2 regions of the Bacillus cereus group sp. Bce041 genome follow, and region 1 is predicted to be linked to the other one. Evidence: a T-box and tRNA genes for the amino acid it is inferred to sense, from the RefSeq annotation. Region 1 holds a T-box; the other holds one or more tRNA genes.

Region 1 (8,419 bases):
GCTTGTCGTAGGGAAGAACCGATTAGCTATTTATCCAAAAGGTACGGAAGAATCGTTTTTCTTTCATCCGAACTCAGCGATGTTTCGTGTGAAAAGGTTAATGCGTGGAGAACACGATCCGTTTGTACAAGCTGCTAAATTAGAGAGCGGAATGACAGTGTTAGATTGTACGCTCGGGATGGCATCAGATAGTATTGTAGCTAGTTATGTTGTTGGGGAAAGCGGAAAAGTAACAGGACTTGAAGGCAATGAGTATATGGCTTATATTATGGAAAATGGTTTGAAAACATGGTCTTCATCTGTTTCTGAAATTGATGAAGCAATGCAAAGAATCCAAGTAAAGCAAACGGAGCATTTTTCATTTTTAGCGCAATGTGAAGACAATAGTTACGATGTCGTTTACCTTGATCCGATGTTTGAAGAAACTGTCATAGAATCCGATGGAATTAAAGGATTAAAACACTTCGCTTTGTATCATGATATTACTGACGAAACAATTGCGGAGGCAAAACGAGTGGCGAGAAAACGTGTCGTTTTAAAAGATCATTTTCGTAGTTCTAGATTTGAAAAACACAATTTTTATGTATACAAAAGAAAAAGTGCTAAGTTTCACTTTGGTGTAATTGACCCTTGCTAATTGTTTGAAAAGATGTATAATAAGCAATAATTAATTAAATATACTGTCTGTGATGAAGAGAGTAGTCTTTTTTAGAAGGAAAGCGAGCTAGGGATGGTGTGAGCCTAGTACGGAAGAAAAAGATGAAGCGCACTTCGGAGATGCTTCTTGAACGAATAGTAGAGAAAGCCGAGGCCCCCTGTCCTCGTTATAAACGGGAAAGTGGTTCGTAACGAACAACAAGGGTGGTACCACGGGTTAAAACTCGTCTCTTTTTTAGAGACGAGTTTTTTGTGTTTTAAAAAATAAGGAGGTTGTATCATGGATTATAAAATGCAGTTTGCGGAAAGTTTATCTAATATTTTCACGAATGAATTAACGCAAAAACAAATTTTAGATTTAATTGAAACACCGAAACAAGATGAATTTGGAGATGCAGCGTTCCCATGCTTTTCATTAGCGAAGCAATATAAAAAAGCACCAGCTCTTATCGCAAAGGAAGTTGCTGAGAAATTCAATGATCCGTTTTTTACGAAAGTAGAAGCCGTTGGTCCTTATGTAAATGTATTTTTCAATCGTGAAACTGTAAGTGATGCAGTATTAAAAACAGTTTTAGCGGAGAAAGAAGAGTTCGGTCAAAACCACTTTGGCTGTGAAAAAACAGTAGTAATTGATTATTCCTCTCCTAATATCGCGAAACCTTTTTCGATGGGGCATTTACGTTCTACAATGATAGGAAATTCGCTGAAACATATCGCTGAAAAATGTGGCTATGAAGTTGTAGGGATTAATTATATAGGAGATTGGGGAACACAGTTTGGAAAGTTAATTACGGCTTATAAAAAATGGGGAAATGAAGCAGTTGTTAAAGAAGATCCAATACGTGAGCTATTTAAGTTATATGTCCAATTCCATGAAGAGGTAAAAGACGACGAAGAACTAGAAGAAGAAGGACGTGCTTGGTTTAAGAAACTAGAAGAAGGTGATGAAGAAGCGGTAGAACTTTGGAATTGGTTCCGTCATGAGTCCCTTAAAGAATTTTCTCGCATTTATGAACTTCTCGGCGTAGAATTTACTAATTTTCAGGGAGAAGCATTTTATAATAATTTAATGGAAGATTTTATTGGGATTTTAGAAGAACATGAGTTGCTTGAAGAATCAGAAGGTGCATTAGTCGTTAATTTAGAAGAAGAAGGAATGCCGCCTTGCTTAATTAGAAAATCAGATGGTGCGACGATTTATGCAACGCGTGACTTAACGGCAGCTTTATATCGTCAAAACACTTATGGGTTTGATAAAGCGCTATATGTTGTTGGTCCAGAACAAAGCTTACATTTCAATCAATTTTTCACCGTATTAAAAAAACTTGGCTATACTTGGGTTGATGGTATGGAACACGTACCGTTTGGCTTCATTTTAAAAGATGGTAAGAAAATGTCGACACGTAAAGGAAGAGTTATTTTACTTGAAGAAGTACTCGAAGAAGCAATCGAACTTGCAAAACAAAATATTGAAGAGAAAAATCCAAACTTAAAACAAAAAGAAGTAGTGGCAAAGCAAGTCGGTGTTGGTGCAGTCATCTTCCACGATTTAAAAAATGAGCGTATGCACAATATTGAATTCTCATTAGAAAACATGCTGAAATTTGAAGGAGAAACAGGCCCGTACGTACAGTACACACATGCACGTGCTTGTTCTATTTTAAGAAAAGAAAGTGTAGAATTTGAAACATGTACATTTGCTTTAAAAGACGATCATAGCTGGAGTGTCGTAAAATTACTAAATAAATTCCCGCAAATAATTGAAGCAGCTTTCAATAAAAATGAGCCATCGATTATTTCGAAATATATATTAGATGTAGCACAATCATTCAATAAATATTACGGTAATGTTCGTATATTAGAAGAGAGCAAAGAAAAAGACAGCAGAATCGCATTGGTTTATGCTGTGACGGTTGTATTAAAAGAAGGATTACGTTTACTTGGGGTGGAGGCACCTGAGGAGATGTAACATAGTAGTAAACTGACAAACTGGGTCTAGTATAAACCTGGTTTGTTTTTTTATTGGATATATATTTTTTTTGCAAAATCAATTAAAATCTTTTTAGAGAGGGTGATTCATATTGATTCGAACTTTTATTTTACAAATTCCTTGTCATAGAAGATTAGATAGAAGTTTTTTTAAACTACAAAAGTACATACCTTTATGTGCACGTTGTACAGGCATGCTTATTGGTATTTTAATGTTTCCAATTTATTTTTATATGACACCTTCATTTCTTTTGGCAATCATACTATCATTTTTCGCTCAAATTCCGTTACTTATCGATGGGTTCACCCAAAAGTGGAAATGGAGAAATAGCTCAAATTTGCTAAGAATAACTACTGGTGTATTAAGCGGTAATGGTATGGGATTATTCATTTCCTCTAGTGTTATATGGATATTATCTTAAGATATATAGTAATGGAGGTATTTACATAGATGTTCTGGATTTACTTAATTCTAATTTTTATTTCAGGCGGAAGTGGAATTGGTTTTATGACTCAAAATAACTATACAGAAGCAATAATAGCTTTTGTTATTTGTATACTATTGTTTGGGCTACTGTATTATTATCTTAAAAGAAACAAAAGAAAGAGAAAAGCAGATTGTGACGATTTAGACTGTACGGATTGTTTTGATTGTGATTGTACTTGTTAAATTTTTCTTCCAAATAAAAAGCTAGTGTATTATTAAAAATACACTAGCTTTTTGCTTTGAAATTTTAAGAAAAGTGTAGGAATACGACTATTCTATAGAGAACTTTAGTTTTGTATATTTAAGGAGTACCCTGATTCTCCAGATGAAGGATTAGCCTTTTTAAGTAAAATACCTATTATAGATGAAGAAGCAATTTGGGAAACTGATATAGATGAATCAAATTATTGTGCTATTCGAATCATGTTTACATATAAAGGTTGCAATTTAGGAGTTACGAATGTTCATTTAAATTGGAAATCTAATAGAAAAAGACAAGAACAAATGAATGCCGTGAATAATTGGATTACAAATAAAGTAAGTGATTACGAATTATTATGTGGTGATTTTAATGATGATCCATATTCAATGGTGCATCAATACTTAATTCGGAAGCATTGGATAGATGTAGCTCAGTTTAAAGAAATCGAAGAGAACATGATAGCTCAACCAACTTTAGATTATAGAAAGAATCCGAATTTAAAAGGTGATGTAAAGCAAGAAAAAAGATATGATTGGGTCATGATACAAGAAAATGCCGCATTTGAATTTCCTACGATTGAAAACGTATCTATATTTGGGGATTCGGTACTAACTTCAACTGGTGTGTTTCCTAGTGATCATTACAGTGTTTTTGTAGAGTTGAAATTTAATGAATGAGAAAAATGTCATTTTTTGTTGGTAAATCGATATTCACCGTATAATCGCCGATATATTTAAATTATCGCCGATATAATTTCATGTACTGTTTTTAACTAACAAAAGATAGGATACACATGTTACGTTATTCTATATAATCAAACAAAATACAGAGAAAGACAATCATTTTTACTATATTTTGTTATAAATTTGAATAATATTAATTAATACCATCCATTATAAGAGATTTTAGTTGAATACATACTATATGGTGTGTAAAATCTAAGCAAGTAGCAGTATAAATATAAATTCGAGGTGAATGCATGCTAGATTTTAAGCAGTTAGAAACTTGTTTAAAAGACAAGAGATTTGTAGATGGATTACAGGAAATAAATAATGAAATTGCATATATAAAAGAAACGAATACTTTATCCTATGTGAAGAATTGGCTTGCCAATATTCCTTCGCATAAGGAGTTCGATATATTAATTCGTCTTACTGATGAAGGGCTTATGCACCAATACAGTTCATTCCTCATTCGTTACGCTTATAAAAAATTCCCAAATATGAGAACGCTCTCTTTATATTGTGATGAGTTAATTGATGAGCGGAAAATTCTTGAAGCAGAGCAGCTGTTAAAAGAAACTTTAGAAGAGAGTAATAAAGAAGAAATAGATGCAGATTTTTTAGCGAAAACATATTTTACGTTAGTACGATGTCTTTTAGAAATGAAACGAAACGAAGAAGCGTTAATGTATATGCAAAAAGCAGAGGAGTACAGTGCACGCGCAGTGTTTGATAAATGGGGCTACGTTTATATGCATACAGGTGAATGGGAGAAAGCGGAAGAACAATTTATTGCTGGCATGCAGCATGAAGATTGTGAAGAGTTATCTACCTATTTATTATCACAATTGTATGCGAATAAAGGAGAACAAAAACGCGCGATACAGTTAATCGATGATGCAATTGTAAAATTCCCACAAGTACCATATTTTCATTTTGAGAAGATAAAGTATTTATTAGATTTAGAGCGATATGAAGAGATGTTAGCGGTAATAGATAACATAAATACTCAGCTGCCGTATCATGCCTATAATACTTACTTTGTACATTTACGTGCAGAAGCACTGTACAAAATGAATAAATTTGCAGATTTACAAAAACTATTAAAAGAAGAAAAGAGTTTAAAAGAATCTTTATATCATAATTTAGAAAAAAATCCGGATGGAAAAAAGGTTCACTTGCCGATAGTTCCTATTGTACAAAAGGATAATTATTGTGTTCCGACAAGTTTAGAGATGATGTTGCGTATATGGGGAGAGAAACGTACACAAGATGAAATAGCAGAGTTTATTTTTGATATGACAGGTTCGAAGTTTTCAGATACTGTTTCTTATTTAGAAGAATTAGGTTATGAATATCGTTATTTTAAAGGGAATGAAGAGAATTATAAGAGACTGATTGACGAAGGAATTCCTGTTTTATTAAGTATAGATATTGAGCATGCTTCACACGTACAAGTTCTATCTGGATATGATGATACATTGCAAGCTTTCTATGTTCAAGATCCAAACTTTATAGAACCAGTTCTTGTGGAATATAGTAAATTACAAGAAAAATATCGTTATACAGGCTGTTTAGCAATCACGTTTGTTCCGAAAGAAAAGAAGGAGCAACTAGCGTTTCTAAGTGAGGAAGAAAATCGTTACTTTAAATCTATTTTTTCTCTTACGGATCATTTAGATGAACATGACAAAGAGGGAATTAGTAACTTAGTACAATTTTTAAAAGAAACGAGTGATAATCCAAATACGTGGTTATATACGATAAAGCACTTAGATGTTGAAGTAGATAAAAAATTTATTTTATATTGTATCGATAAGTTAATGGAAAAGTTTCCGAACTCGGACTTTGTTAAATTGCATGGTGCACAATGTTTTATTCGTCTTCAAGAAGTAGAGAAAGCGGAGCAAATGCTGACAAGCGTTGAGAAGAAAAATAATCGTGCTTTATATCATTTAATAAACGGAAGATATGCGTTTGAACAGGAAAGTTATCTAGAAGCGATTTCAAGCTTTCGTTTATCGTTACAATTAGACGCAGATCAGCCTATTGCTTGGAGTTTTCTCGCTTTATCCTATATGTATATTGATCAATCTGAAAAAGCATTGCAATACTCTCAAGTTGCGTTAGAGCGTAGTCCTGAAAGGTACACTTTAACAAATCACGGTTTAATATTAATAGATTTAGAAAGATATGAAGAAGCATATGAAATCTTTAATGACTTGTTAAAAGAGTACAAATATGAAGCGCATGTATGGTATGAACGAGCGAGATGTGCACATCAACTAGGGAAATTATATTTAGCAATAAAAGGGCTTAAAGTAGCGATTCATTTGGATAGTAATGCACCTTACATTTATACGAAACTTTCGGAAATATACGAATCTGATTTGAAGGATGAGGAAAGTGCGAAAGAAATTTTATTAAACGGTATTGAGAATTGTGATGATAAAGCACCTCTTTACGTAAAATTAGGTGATTATCATTTTCAAAATGATAGCTTGGAAGAAGCAGAAGTATTGTATAAGCGTGCTTTAGAAGAAAATGATGAGGATGTTTATTCTCACTTCGGACTTACACAAGTTTATATGGCAAGAGAACAATATAAGGAAGCAAAAGAATATATACTTGGTCTTGAGAAGCAAATTGAAAAGAGCCAAGATTTCCTCATGAATGCAGGAATGGTTTTATGGGATGCTGAAATTGAACTTGGTGGAAATGAAGAAGGGTTTAAAGTAGCACTATCTAAGTTAGAAAGTGGTATAAAGAAAAGTGATTATAATGTAGCAAGTGCGTTAGATGAATATGTGAATCGAATTAAAGGAACGGAATTTGTACAACGAGGTATAGCATTTTTAAGAACGTTACACAAAGAAAGAAATGAAGTAAGTGAGTACGGTTGTTATGCAGGTATTTTATATGAATCTATTGGACAGTACGGCCAAGCGATGAAAAGATATAATAAGGCGATAGAACAAATGGAAACGGCATTACCGTATTACCGAATTGGTGAAACACTTATGGCATTAGGGCAATTGACGGAAGCAAAACAAGCGTATGAAACATGTTTAGAGCTTGATGGGAATTTCGTAGGTGTACATTTACAGCTTGCGGAAATATACGAAAAAGAAGAAAACCGTTCTAAAGAACAAAGTCATATGGTTCAGGCGATGAAAGAAGAGCCGTTGCATATTAATATGGAATATTTAGCACAGCTTTCAGTAGATATGAATCTTCAGGAAGAATTGCTGACTGAACTAGAACAATTAGCGGACGAAGTACCTGAAATATGGCGTTTAGATGCGATTGCATATGTGTACGGAGCGATGAATGAAATAGATAAAGAACAAGCACAGGTTGAATACGCACTACAATTAGATGGTGAGCATATAGAAGTTCTATATCATTATGCAAAAGTATTAGTGAAAAAAAGAAATGTAAAAGCAATTGAAGTTGCAATGAAAGTAATACAAAAAGATTTTGATAATGAACGTATATTTGATGTTTATGTAAAAGCAGTAGAGCAACATAAAAAATTGTCTAACATACGAGATTTTCTTCATACGTTAAAGGTGAAAAAAGCAGAAAGGAGTACAGCATTCATGTATGCTGCAGCTGCGGTTACGGAAATATGGATTGAACGCCAGCTGCATGAACAGCCAAAACGATCTATCATTACGAGAGCTTTTTATCGTATGAAAAATCGTGCGAAAGAAATTTCAATGGTTACTATGATAATTGATTTATATGAAATCTCTTTAAAGTTAAATCCGAAAAATAGTATGGCAGCACAGCGATTTGCGCTATTTTATGAGAATGTAGAGATGGATAAAGAAGCAATAGAGATTCTGCACACGTCACTAGAAAATAAATGGGATTATGACGTAGCGAAGCAACTTGTAAATCTTTTCGTTGAGTGCGAGGAAGAAGATATGTTAAGAGATGCTTTGGAATTAACGAAACAAATGGTTCGAGAACTACCAGATGATTATGATACTCTTCTTCTGCAAGCACAAGTATTCTTTAAAGCAGGGGAAGAAAGAAAAGCAGAAAAGATTATCTTACAATTAACAGAGCAAACACCGTTTGTAAGTAGAGCATTTCTTGCTTTAGGAGAAATATATCAAAGTCAAGAAAGGTTTGAAGAGGCAATTCATGTATTAGAAAATGCTTCTATACATCATCCAAATGAAACAGCAATTCTTCTTTCTTTAGCATCTTCATATCATGGTGCCGGCCAAACGATACAGGCAGAAAAAATAACAAATGAAGTATTAATAATTGACGCGAGTGATTTGTTAGCAAGATATGATCGTGCTTGTTATTTAGCGCAGTTAAATAGAAATGAAGAGGCGAAGGAAG
Region 2 (11,380 bases), on a different contig from region 1:
GCCGGGCAGTAGGACCCCCGATTGGTGAGAGCTAATAATCAGTGGGGATGAACGCCCCCCCACTGATTAAAGTTTCACTGTATTCTAAAATTCCCGCCTCGAAATTGGTTTGTAACCGTCCAGTTGGTAATAATTGATTATAGTTTTTTATGTATAGTATATGAAAATGTAATAAACTAAAAAGGCATAGTGAGTATAATAACTTCATTTATAATCATTCGTGAATTTGCTATACTATTTTGTATGGACAAAAGGGGAGGCTCTTTTAAATGAGAAAAGTCGCATGTGCAAATACTTATATTAATAAAATAAAGCCCATTATTAGAAAGACAAGTTTTAGCCAATTGAAAATAGATGAAATTGCGAAATATATGGATATTAGTAAAGCTACTTTATATAAACGTTTTTCTTCGAAAGATGAAATTATTGAGGCGGTAGTAGAGGATTTCATGAACTATCTACTCGAAGGTGATGCGGATAATCAAGATGAAAGTATGTCATTTACAGAACGTTTCCAAAAGACGTTTATCCATTCTTTAAAATGTGTGACATATATTTCGGATGTTTTTTTGCAAGATTTGAAAGAAGCATATCCGCATTTGTCGGATCAATTAGTCGCTGCCCAACAAAATCGTAACCATAATTTGCAAATGTTTTTTGAAGCGGGTATGGAACAAGGTTATTTTAATAAAATGAATGCACAATTATTTATGGTACAAGATGATGTGATGTTAAGACGTATTATAGATCATTCTTTTTGTATTCAGTACGATATTACGTTAAAGAAAGCGATACTTGATTTTTATCAATTAAAGAAGTATCAACTTTTTAAACCAGAGTATATAGAAGCAATTGATGATTCTGAAATTGAAAAAGAAGTTATTGCTATTTTGCAAATGATTTCGTAAAAAAGCAGATCTCCCTTAATAGAGGAGAATCTGCTTTTTTAGTACATATTATTTTTGCAACTGTTTTAATACTAATTCGGCTACTAGACCACCTGAAGCTGGGTTTTGACCAGTGATAACACGATTATCTTCTAGAGCATAAGCTTCCCACGGTTGCGCGGCTTTTTCGTAAAGTCCTCCATTTTTAATGAGTTTATCTTCTGTTAAAAATGGAACGAATTGATCTAATTCAGCTAATTTTTCTTCTTCATTTGAAAAGCCTGTTACCTTCTTACCGCTAATTAAACGATCCCCATTGCTTAATGTAATATGAAATAAACCAGCAGCTCCATGACAAACCGAAGAAACAATTCCGCCGTTTTCATAAATATTGCGGCTAATATTTTGAAGTTCTTTATTTTCTGGGAAGTCCCAAATAACCCCGTGGCCACCTGCGTAATAAATAACAGCGTAGTCTTCTGGATTCACTTCACTTGGTTTCATTGTAGAACCGAGGCGATTCATAAACTCTTTCTTTTGATACCATTCCCAATCGATACTCTCCGCCATTGCTAAACTATGTGGATCAATTGGTGTATAACCGCCTTGTGGACTGACGTAATCAACTTCGTAACCCGCTTCTTCTACTTTTTTTACGAAATGTACAGCTTCACCAAGCCAAAGTCCGGTAGCCCTATTTAAATTTGGGTATTTTTCTACGCTTGTTAATACAACTAACATTTTTCTCTTCATCATAATCCTCCTATAATGTCTCTTCTATATAAAAGTTCTGTATGCGTTTCATTTTATTAAGTTAAAAAATGTAAATTTGAATAATCATGCCAGTCCTCCTTATATCGGCTTCGAAATTAGTGTATAATAACTTTTGAACAAAGTAAACTAAAAAGGCTTAATTAGTTTAATTTGTATATTTTTCGTTGACAAACTGTAATGCTGAAACTATGATAGTTCCATGAATATCGAACAACATACGTGTTTCGTTTCGAATTCAATTTACCCCGCATTAACGGGCAGTAAGACCTCCATCTCAAAATTCAGCGGAAGCAAAGAATTTAGGTAGGGGTTGGGCTGCCCGTAAAAGCCCGATTGGTGAGGGCTAATAATCAGTGGGGGATGAACACAAACCTCACTGATTAAAGTTTCACTTTATCGCGCGATAAATTAGCAACTTTTACACATTTAATGAAGTTGTTTAGTGGTGATACAACATTTAAATAAGTTCATTTTTTTATCTATAGTTTGATAGTTTTAAAATTGCAATCAGGAGAGTGTTACACATGGGGAAAGATATAAGAAACCATTCGAAATGGTTTGTTTTTACATTATGTTTTATTGTTTTGTTAGGACCGATGAACGCTGTGTTATTTAATGTAGCGCTAGAGGATATTGCCAATGATTTATCAATTAGTCAATCGAAAGTAAGCTGGATTGTAGTAGGGTATTCCTTAGTTGTCGGTATTGGTTCGATAATATATGGAAAGCTGGCTGATCGTTACAGTGTAAAAAGACTATTAATTATTTCTATTATCATATTTGTAGCTGGTTCTATTGTTGGATTTATGAATCAATCTTATGAAATTATCATTTTCGCAAGGTTAGTGCAGGCGAGCGGGGGAGCAGCGTTTATTGCGCTTAGTATGATTGCGGTGGCGAAATTAGTTGCTCCAGCTAAAAAACCAGGTGCGTTAGCAATGATTAGTTCTTCTATTGCATTAGCGGTTGGTATTGGACCTTTAGTAGGTGGGGCAATTACAAATACGTTAGGGTGGCCGTATTTATTTTTATTTATGGTTATTTCAATGATTGGTATTTTCTTACTCGTAAAATTTATGCCAGAAGAGGCGCGACATACAGATGAAGTGTTTCGCTTTGATTTCATTGGAGCAGTTTTATTATTTGTATTGATTACGACCATTTTATTAGGAGTGAATATTAATAGTTGGCTTTTTGTGTTATCTGTTATTTTTCTATTTTTATTTAAGGCTCATATGAAGAGAACAGAGTCGCCGTTTATTGATATTGAGTTATTTACAAATAAACCATTACTTCGTTTAATAGCGGTCGGATTTATCATTAATGTGGCGTTATGTGCTAGTTTATTATTATTACCATTACTGTTAGGAAGAGGACATGGATTGTCTCCATTCGTTATTGGAATTGTATTGTTTATTGCATCTCTCTTTGGTATTGTATCTAGTTTTATTACCGGAAAGATTATTCCTTCGTTTGGGAATGTGAAGATGATGTATGTAGCTTCTGTAGTTATGATCATTGGCTTTTTAATTTTAGGGATTATTCCGGACGGGAACTTACTCTTTATTTTATTTGCGGTTATTTTAACATTTATGAGTTATTCGGCAATTCAAGTATCATTAAACACATTTATCCCGAAAACATTAAATCCAGCTAAAGTTGGAGTCGGTCTTGGTTTATATAATTTAATTAACTTTTTCGGTATGGCATTTGGACCAGCTGTAGCGAGCAAAATTATGGAATCTACAAATAGTTATCGATTAAATTTTATTTTGATCGTCATTTTAATTGCTGCTCATTTCTTCTTATTGATGGGAATGTCTTCTTTTCAAAAAAAGATGGAGCAATGAATATGCACTTTATATAGAAGAAACCGACTTTCTTATAGAAGGTCGGTTATTTTTCTATCTTGCAAATTACGAAAAAAAGGAGCAAAATAAAAAAGGTCCTAGTCTATACATGGGAAAATGAAAATTTTCATACAGAAGCATTTGAAGTGAGCGAACTTAAAGTGTGTAAAATATAATGATAAACATAAAAGATGATGAATGAGAAAACGGGTGATGAAGTTGAATAGAGCAATCGGTGTTATCGATTCAGGAGTTGGCGGTTTAACAGTAGCGAAGGAATTAATTCGTCAGTTGCCGAAAGAGCGTATCATATATTTAGGAGATACAGCACGTTGTCCTTATGGTCCACGTTCTCGAGAAGAAGTACGTCAATTTACGTGGGAAATGACAGAGCATTTACTAGACTTAAATATTAAAATGTTAGTTATTGCGTGTAATACAGCAACTGCAGTTGTATTAGAAGAGATGCAAAAACAATTACCAATTCCAGTAGTAGGAGTTATTCACCCAGGATCACGTACAGCTTTAAAAGTGACAAACACGTATCACGTTGGGATTATTGGAACGATTGGAACGGTGAAAAGTGGTGCATACGAAGAGGCGTTAAAGTCTATTAATAACCGTGTTATGGTAGAAAGTTTAGCTTGTCCACCTTTCGTTGAACTTGTAGAGAGTGGGAATTTCGAAAGTGAAATGGCGTATGAAGTTGTAAGAGAAACGTTGCAACCACTGAAAAGTACCGATATTGATACACTTATATTAGGGTGTACACATTATCCGATTTTAGGACCTGTTATTAAAAAAGTAATGGGAGATAAAGTGCAACTAATTAGTTCTGGTGATGAAACAGCACGTGAAGTAAGTACAATCTTATATCATAGTAAAATGTTGAATGAAGGAGAAGAACAAAGCGATCATCTCTTCTTAACAACAGGAAAAATAGGCTTGTTTAAAGAAATTGCATCAAAATGGTTCGGTCAACCGATTGAAAATGTGAAGCATATTCATTTAGAAAAAGAATAATAGTAGAATTTATATAAGTGAGCTCCTGAGAAATCAGGAGTTTTTGTTTTATCTTGCTATTTGCTGGGGAGTAAGACCCCTACTGATTAAAGTTTCAATTTATAAGAGGCGCAGCTTGTTCTAAAACGTGAAACAGCTCGTATACATAATAGTACAAACTTAGATTTTAGGGGGGAATGGCATGCCTAAATCCACTTTTAAATGGGTTGTTGGTGCTACTGTGAGCGCTGTTTTACTAACAGGGTGTGGCTTTATAAATCAAGAGAAAGCAACTGAACAAATTGATCCGCCAAAACAAGTTACGTATACAGAGGGTGGGGAGAAAGAAGTAGCTAAAAAAGATAAGCAAGGGCAAATGGTAAACAGAGAACTATACCTTGTTGATAAAAATGGTTATGTTGTACCACAAACGTTAGCTATACCTACTCCGAAAGCAAATGAGACTGTGAAGCAAACGTTAGAATACCTTGTGAAAGATGGACCGGTAACGAATTTATTACCGAATGGGTTTCGTGCAGTCATTCCGGCGAATACAACGATGACTTTAGATTTGAAAAAGGACGGAACGGCAGTTATTGATTTCTCTAAAGAAATGAAAAACTATGCGAAAGAAGAAGAGCGTCAAATCGTTGAATCTATAGCTTGGACGTTGACGCAATTTACAGAGATAAAACAAGTGCAGTTCCAAATAAATGGTGAGAAATTGGCAAAGATGCCGGTTGGTGGTACACCGCTTGGTGAAGGAGTGAGCCGTGCAAATGGTATTAACTTCGATGATGAACAAGTAGCAGATGTAACAAATACAAAACCAGTCACACTGTATTTTATGGCGCAAAATAATAATAAACAGCAATACTACGTACCAGTCACACGCCGCGTTGCGGAAGGTAAAGAAAATGACTATGCAGCAATTATAGATGAACTTGTAAAAGGTCCGATCCATCAATCGCTCCTGAATGATTTTAATCCAGGCGTTAAGCTTATTACGAATCCGAAATTACAAGACGGAAATCTTACATTAAACTTTAATGAAAATATATTTGTAAACCCAGATAAAAATATGATCTCAAATTACGTATTGAAGTCGTTAGTTTTATCTTTAACAGAAAAGAAAGGTGTGAAAAATATTTCTATTGAAGTGAATGGAAAAGCAAATCTTATAGATGAAAAGGGCGGAAAGTTAATAAAACCTGTAGATCGTCCAGAAAACGTGAATACAGGTAGTTTTTAATCTTGAATAATTTGATATACTTAAGTAAGAAAGGAGAATTGTTTTTTGGGTTCTCCTTCTTTTATTGTATACATATCATACATTTAAATTTGGCTATACTAACGAGTAGTAATTAAGAGGAGGTTATTTTTATGCGAGTAGATGGTAGAGAGAAAACAGAATTACGCCATATACATATTCATACGAATTATTTAAAACATCCAGAGGGATCTGTATTAATTGAAGTTGGGGATACAAAGGTGATTTGCTCAGCAACAATTGAAGAGCGTGTACCACCGTTTATGCGTGGAGAAGGAAAAGGATGGGTAACAGCTGAATACGCGATGATTCCGCGTGCAACAGAACAACGTACGATTAGGGAGTCAAGCAAAGGGAAAGTAACAGGGCGTACAATGGAAATCCAGCGCTTAATTGGACGAGCATTACGTGCGGTAGTTGATTTAGAAGCGCTTGGCGAGAGAACAGTTTGGATTGACTGTGATGTCATCCAAGCAGATGGTGGAACGAGAACAGCTTCTATTACAGGTGCATACGTAGCGATGGTATTAGCGTTTGAGAAGTTATTACAAGCAGAAAAAGTATCTAAAATTCCAGTAAAAGATTATTTAGCAGCAACGTCAGTAGGAATTGTTGAAGAGCAAGGTGTTGTTTTAGATTTAAACTATGCAGAAGATTCTAAAGCAGACGTTGATATGAATGTAATTATGACTGGAAAAGGTCAGTTTGTTGAAGTGCAAGGAACTGGAGAAGAAGCGACGTTTAGTAGAGCGCAGTTAAATGAATTACTTGATGCAGCAGAACAAGGCATTTTCCAACTGATTGATATGCAAAAAGAAGCGTTAGGTGACATCGTATCTCATATAGAGTAGAGGTGGAAAGTATGAAACAAGTTGTTGTAGCGACAAAAAATATGGGGAAAGTACGTGAATTTGCTGAGTTATTTGAGCGATTTGATTTAGAAGTGAAATCATTACACGATTTTCCTCATATTGAAGAAGTCGAAGAAACTGGTGAAACATTTGAAGAAAATGCGATCTTAAAAGCGGATAGTTTGAGTAGACAGTTGAATGCAATTGTAATTGCGGATGATTCAGGTCTTATTGTAGATGCGTTAAACGGGAAACCAGGCGTGTATTCAGCTCGTTTTGCTGGAGAGCCAAAAGATGATCAAGCGAATATTGATAAAGTTTTACAAGAATTAAATGAAATACCGTTTGATAAGCGTAAAGCTCGCTTCTACTGTGCATTAGCAGTAGCTTTCCCTGAAGGTGATAAAAAGCCTGTCATTGTAAACGGGACATGTGAAGGATTTATTTTAGAACAACGCCGCGGAGAAAATGGCTTTGGATACGATCCGATCTTTTATGTGGAAGAATACAAAAAAGCAATGGCGGAATTAAGTTCAGATGAAAAAAATGCTATTAGTCACCGCGGACGTGCTCTTCGTAAGCTAGAAGAAAAAATCCCTGAATGGTTTTTAGGAGAATAAGGGAGAGAGATTGATGAAAGCTTTAATCGTAAGCGATAGTCATAGCTCTGTGAAGGAATTACAGCAGTTAAAAGAGAAGTATGAAGGGAAAGTAGATATCATGATTCATTGCGGTGATTCAGAGCTAACGCCTGCTCATGAAGAGCTGCAAGGTTTCCATGTTGTAAAAGGAAATTGTGATTATGCTAACTTTCAAGATGAAATTGTAACTGATGTAGATGGAATTCGCTTCTTAGTTGTACATGGGCATCGACATAATGTAAAAATGACATTACAAACGCTAGCGTATCATGCTGAAGAAGTGGGAGCGCAAGTTGCATGCTTCGGACATTCTCACGTATTAGGTGCGGAATTAATCGAGGGCGTTTTATTTATTAATCCAGGCAGTATTTTATTACCACGTCAGCGTGTAGAAAAGACATTTGCTTTATTAGAAATGGATGAAAATCAAATGGAAGTTCGTTTTGAAACGTTAGACGGACAACTAGTTGAACAGGCAGTTTTTAAAAGAGGATAAGAAAATTTATCCTCTTTTAAAAAAGGTGTTGACTTTATGTGTGGTTATACATATAATAAATATTGTCGATAGGGCAACGGCGCTAACGAATAAAAGAAAATAACATATGCGGGTGTAGTTTAGTGGTAAAACAAGAGCCTTCCAAGCTCTGGTCGAGAGTTCGATTCTCTTCACCCGCTCCATGTCCCAGTAGCTCAGCCGGATAGAGCATACGCCTTCTAAGCGTACGGTCGGGAGTTCGAATCTCTCCTGGGACGCTAAAAAAACCTTGTTATCAAAAGATAACAAGGTTTTTTGTTTGTCTAAAATTTGATGTTTGGGTTATAAGTGTAGTTCATGCTTAATATTTGCGACCTTTCCTTTGATATTAAGCAGTTGCATATGTACTTTTTTTCTTAAATAAAAAGAGCGCCATTTATGTGCCCTATTCATCTTATTTAATTTAAAGAATTAATAGGTTTATGATGGAACTCAAATCCATATCCAGATTCTCTTAATTGTTTACTTGCAATATTATAAAATTCTTTACCATTCTAGTACGGTTGAGCAGCAGTTATCGGAACTTATCCCCGGCAGTGTGTTACAATTAATAGAAGCGGAAAATGAGAATCTCCAATTGACTGGACCTGTGATTGGTTAGATGGTTTAAGAAGGTCGTATAAAAAAGGGAGATGGCGCAAAGATGGCGAGATCAAATGAGAATGATTTAACGGAGAAATTGGCAGAAGGCCACCGAAAATATGGTGATGGCAATTTTACAGTACAGAACATCGGTGATGAAACTAACCCGAATTGGACTGTCGTAAAAAATGTGAGGAAGGGATCGGCAGGCATTCGCGAAGGAGAAGATATATTAAGACTGCGATCAAAATATATAAAATAGTACGGAAATGGGCGGAGCGGGAGTTCGAATCTCTCCTGGGACGCTAAGAAAACCTTGTTATCTCTTGATAACAAGGTTTTTTGTGTATTTGAAATTAGTTGTTAATAAACTTCTCAAATACAAAACCATAATCTTTCACATTATATTGTTTCTTCGTATCAACAAGCCAGTTAAAGGCAATCTCGTTCATTTCTTTAAATTGCTCTGCTAAATTTACTTGTGCGTTTGAAATGCGGCTAAAGGCATTAGATGCCATATCTAAACTTTTATGTGCATATTGTAATGTAATATCGTTGTCGTATGAAATTTCTTCGATTTTAAGTAAAGCCTTATATAAATCTTTTAATTCTTCAATATGTTTTTTATGAACATCAATTGAGTAATGTTCATCGCCCATTTGAAACTTAATTTCTACATCTAAATCAATCGTTCCTGCAGTTTCGAGTGCTACGTTTTTAATTTGATATTTACTATAACGAAAGCGGCGTAGTGTACGTTTTTTACTTGTTGCGCTTGTACCGTCTAAGTGAATTAACCCTTTGTTTGTGAAGCAATATTCATCTGATTTCGATTTAATTAGAAAGTAAATTTTCTCTCCATCTTCATGCATTACATAATCATCGGCATCGACCTTATCATAGTCTTTAGGTGTAATAACAGAACCTACATCGCTTAGTCCTAATACATCTGCGGCCATTTTTTTAAACATATATAATCCCCCTTGTAAATTAAATTCTTAATTGTATAAAAATATATTAACATGATTTTCATCCTTTGTTTTCTTGTAATACGAAAATATCTGAAGGTAAGTTAAGAAAAGTAATGAATAATTATTTTGATCCTAAATTATTTAGTAAATCTATTAGTTTAAGATTGGATTCTCCGAAAAATAACCAAGAGAAAAAAGTTAATTTTGCAAGTGATTATAGAGAAATTCCGTGAAAGCACCTCAAGCTATGTGAGGTGTTTTTCTATCCTCTTTTGAAATCTTACAATTCTGTAAGGTAACTGTAAGGTAGTTCGATGGTAACAAATTGCTAATCTTTTATAATGAAGATAACAACGATAAAACGAGGAGGCAGAAATGATGAAAGGATTAGTTGTAACGGGCTTAACGGTTGCTTTTGGATTTGTAGCATATGAGAAATTAACGTATGTAGTTGATGTTGTGAAACATTTGATTGCTTAGAGAAAACAGCCATGAGAGGGAAAGGGAATGAGTGAATGAATGGAATGGTTATTTGGAATTATAGGTACTTGTAGTGTAGTGTTATTGTTCTTTGTCCCAAGTGGTATACTTAGTTCGACAACAAGTTTGTTCTTCTTAAGTTTGTTTGCTTGTACGATGCTTATTATTATGTTTTTAATGAAGCGAAGTAAACCAATCTTCTATTTTAGCATGATTGTTATGGCAATTATTGTTCTCCAAATTATTACCCTTGTAATATACCCCACAATTATAAAAGCTTTCCATTAATGATGAATCCTCTGCGCTTGTTGCTGGGGATTTTTATTTGTACAATTTTAATTTTTAGTAGAGATTTATTCGTATTGGAATGTAAAAATTAAATATTTTTATATTTCAAACAAATAGTTTTGGGATGTTGTGTTCTCATTACGCATTTGATATATTTACTTTGAACATAATTAAAATCAAGAAAAAGAGGCGGACGTATGGATAAAAAAGAAAATACGGTCGTATTGTTTCCACAACTATCAGAGCGCTATATTGATGAAGGTTTTTTAGCGCTGAAAGAGCGGAAGTTCGAAGATGCATTGCGCTGCTTTGAAATATTACGTCAGTATAATGCGGAAACGGAACAAACGGAATTAGCTTCAGTTATTTGTTTACTCGAATTAAAACGTATGGAAGAAGCGAAAGACAAATGTGAACAGTTGCTTAAAACAGGAGTTGTCTTATTTGGTGATATTCTTGAAACGTACGTGACTATTTTAGTTCAAACAAATGATTATGAAGGTGTTATTGAAACTGTTGAAAAGGTTTTACAAACGAAAGATATAATGCCTGATCAAAAGGAAAAATTAGCGCAACTTGCTTTATTTGCAGAAGGTATGCTCAATGAGGGAGACGCATCGCTAGTCGATTCAAATTTTGAGTTGGATGAGTTTACTAATGAAATTTTTGGAGAAAACTTTGGACAGAAGCTAAGAGCGATTCAGCGACTTTCGTTAAAAGACTTAGATCTTGCATTACCTGTTTTAAAGAAATTTTTAATAGAAGAAGAGCAACACCCCTATTTGAAAACTTCTATTTTGTATAAAATGATAGAAAGTCAGGTAGAAGAGGAAATAGAGGTAGAAAAGTTTGGGAATACGATTAAGGTAATTCCAGCATTTACAGGTCATAATGAGGAGCAATCCAATAACATTATACATAAATTATCAAGTCGATTAGAGCAAAATTATCCCGATATATTTGAAGCAATGGTTACATTTTGGAAAGAATTGCAAATTAGTGTTTTCCCATTTGCTCTATTAATGGATAAAGAAGAGATTTGGTCAGCTGTTTTAGAGAGAATTGGAAGAAAGCGTTTCGGATTGGCTATTGATGAAGAAGAGCTTATGGCAGCATACAATATCGAATTGGAAGAGTTTCATATTGCCTATCAATGGTTATTACGTGTTGAAAGAGAAGGATATTTGCCCGTATAATTATGAAAAAGAATCGTTCAGTTCTTGAAACGAGCATATTCTATGTTATAATG

The links. The T-box of region 1 lies ahead of argS (arginine--tRNA ligase). A T-box ahead of a tRNA ligase gene usually reads a tRNA of that ligase, here a tRNA-Arg.
Region 2: it has a tRNA-Arg gene. The T-box ahead of argS (arginine--tRNA ligase) is inferred to sense a tRNA for this amino acid. The anticodon was not compared.

What each region holds. Positions count from the first base shown of each region.
Region 1 is NZ_JBQXON010000003.1:332,544-340,962, reverse strand. Features, by position in the region: gene ACUN13_RS13255 (class I SAM-dependent methyltransferase) at 1-637, shown strand, start outside; T-box leader at 678-892, shown strand; gene argS (arginine--tRNA ligase) at 938-2,626, shown strand; gene ACUN13_RS13245 (DUF2085 domain-containing protein) at 2,739-3,068, shown strand; gene ACUN13_RS13240 (hypothetical protein) at 3,098-3,316, shown strand; gene ACUN13_RS13235 (hypothetical protein) at 3,431-4,012, shown strand; gene ACUN13_RS13230 (tetratricopeptide repeat protein) at 4,315-8,419, shown strand, end outside.
Region 2 is NZ_JBQXON010000001.1:725,934-737,313, reverse strand. Features, by position in the region: gene ACUN13_RS03845 (TetR/AcrR family transcriptional regulator) at 270-908, shown strand; gene ACUN13_RS03840 (type 1 glutamine amidotransferase domain-containing protein) at 957-1,640, opposite strand; gene ACUN13_RS03835 (MFS transporter) at 2,186-3,511, shown strand; gene racE (glutamate racemase) at 3,725-4,534, shown strand; gene gerM (spore germination protein GerM) at 4,716-5,765, shown strand; gene rph (ribonuclease PH) at 5,897-6,634, shown strand; gene ACUN13_RS03815 (XTP/dITP diphosphatase) at 6,646-7,254, shown strand; gene ACUN13_RS03810 (metallophosphoesterase) at 7,268-7,771, shown strand; tRNA gene ACUN13_RS03805 (tRNA-Gly) at 7,880-7,953, shown strand; tRNA gene ACUN13_RS03800 (tRNA-Arg) at 7,955-8,028, shown strand; partial or broken gene ACUN13_RS03795 (DUF6572 domain-containing protein) at 8,209-8,301, opposite strand; gene ACUN13_RS03790 (hypothetical protein) at 8,454-8,654, shown strand; gene ACUN13_RS03785 (PH domain-containing protein) at 8,749-9,363, opposite strand; gene ACUN13_RS03780 (hypothetical protein) at 9,883-10,131, shown strand; gene ACUN13_RS03775 (hypothetical protein) at 10,329-11,327, shown strand.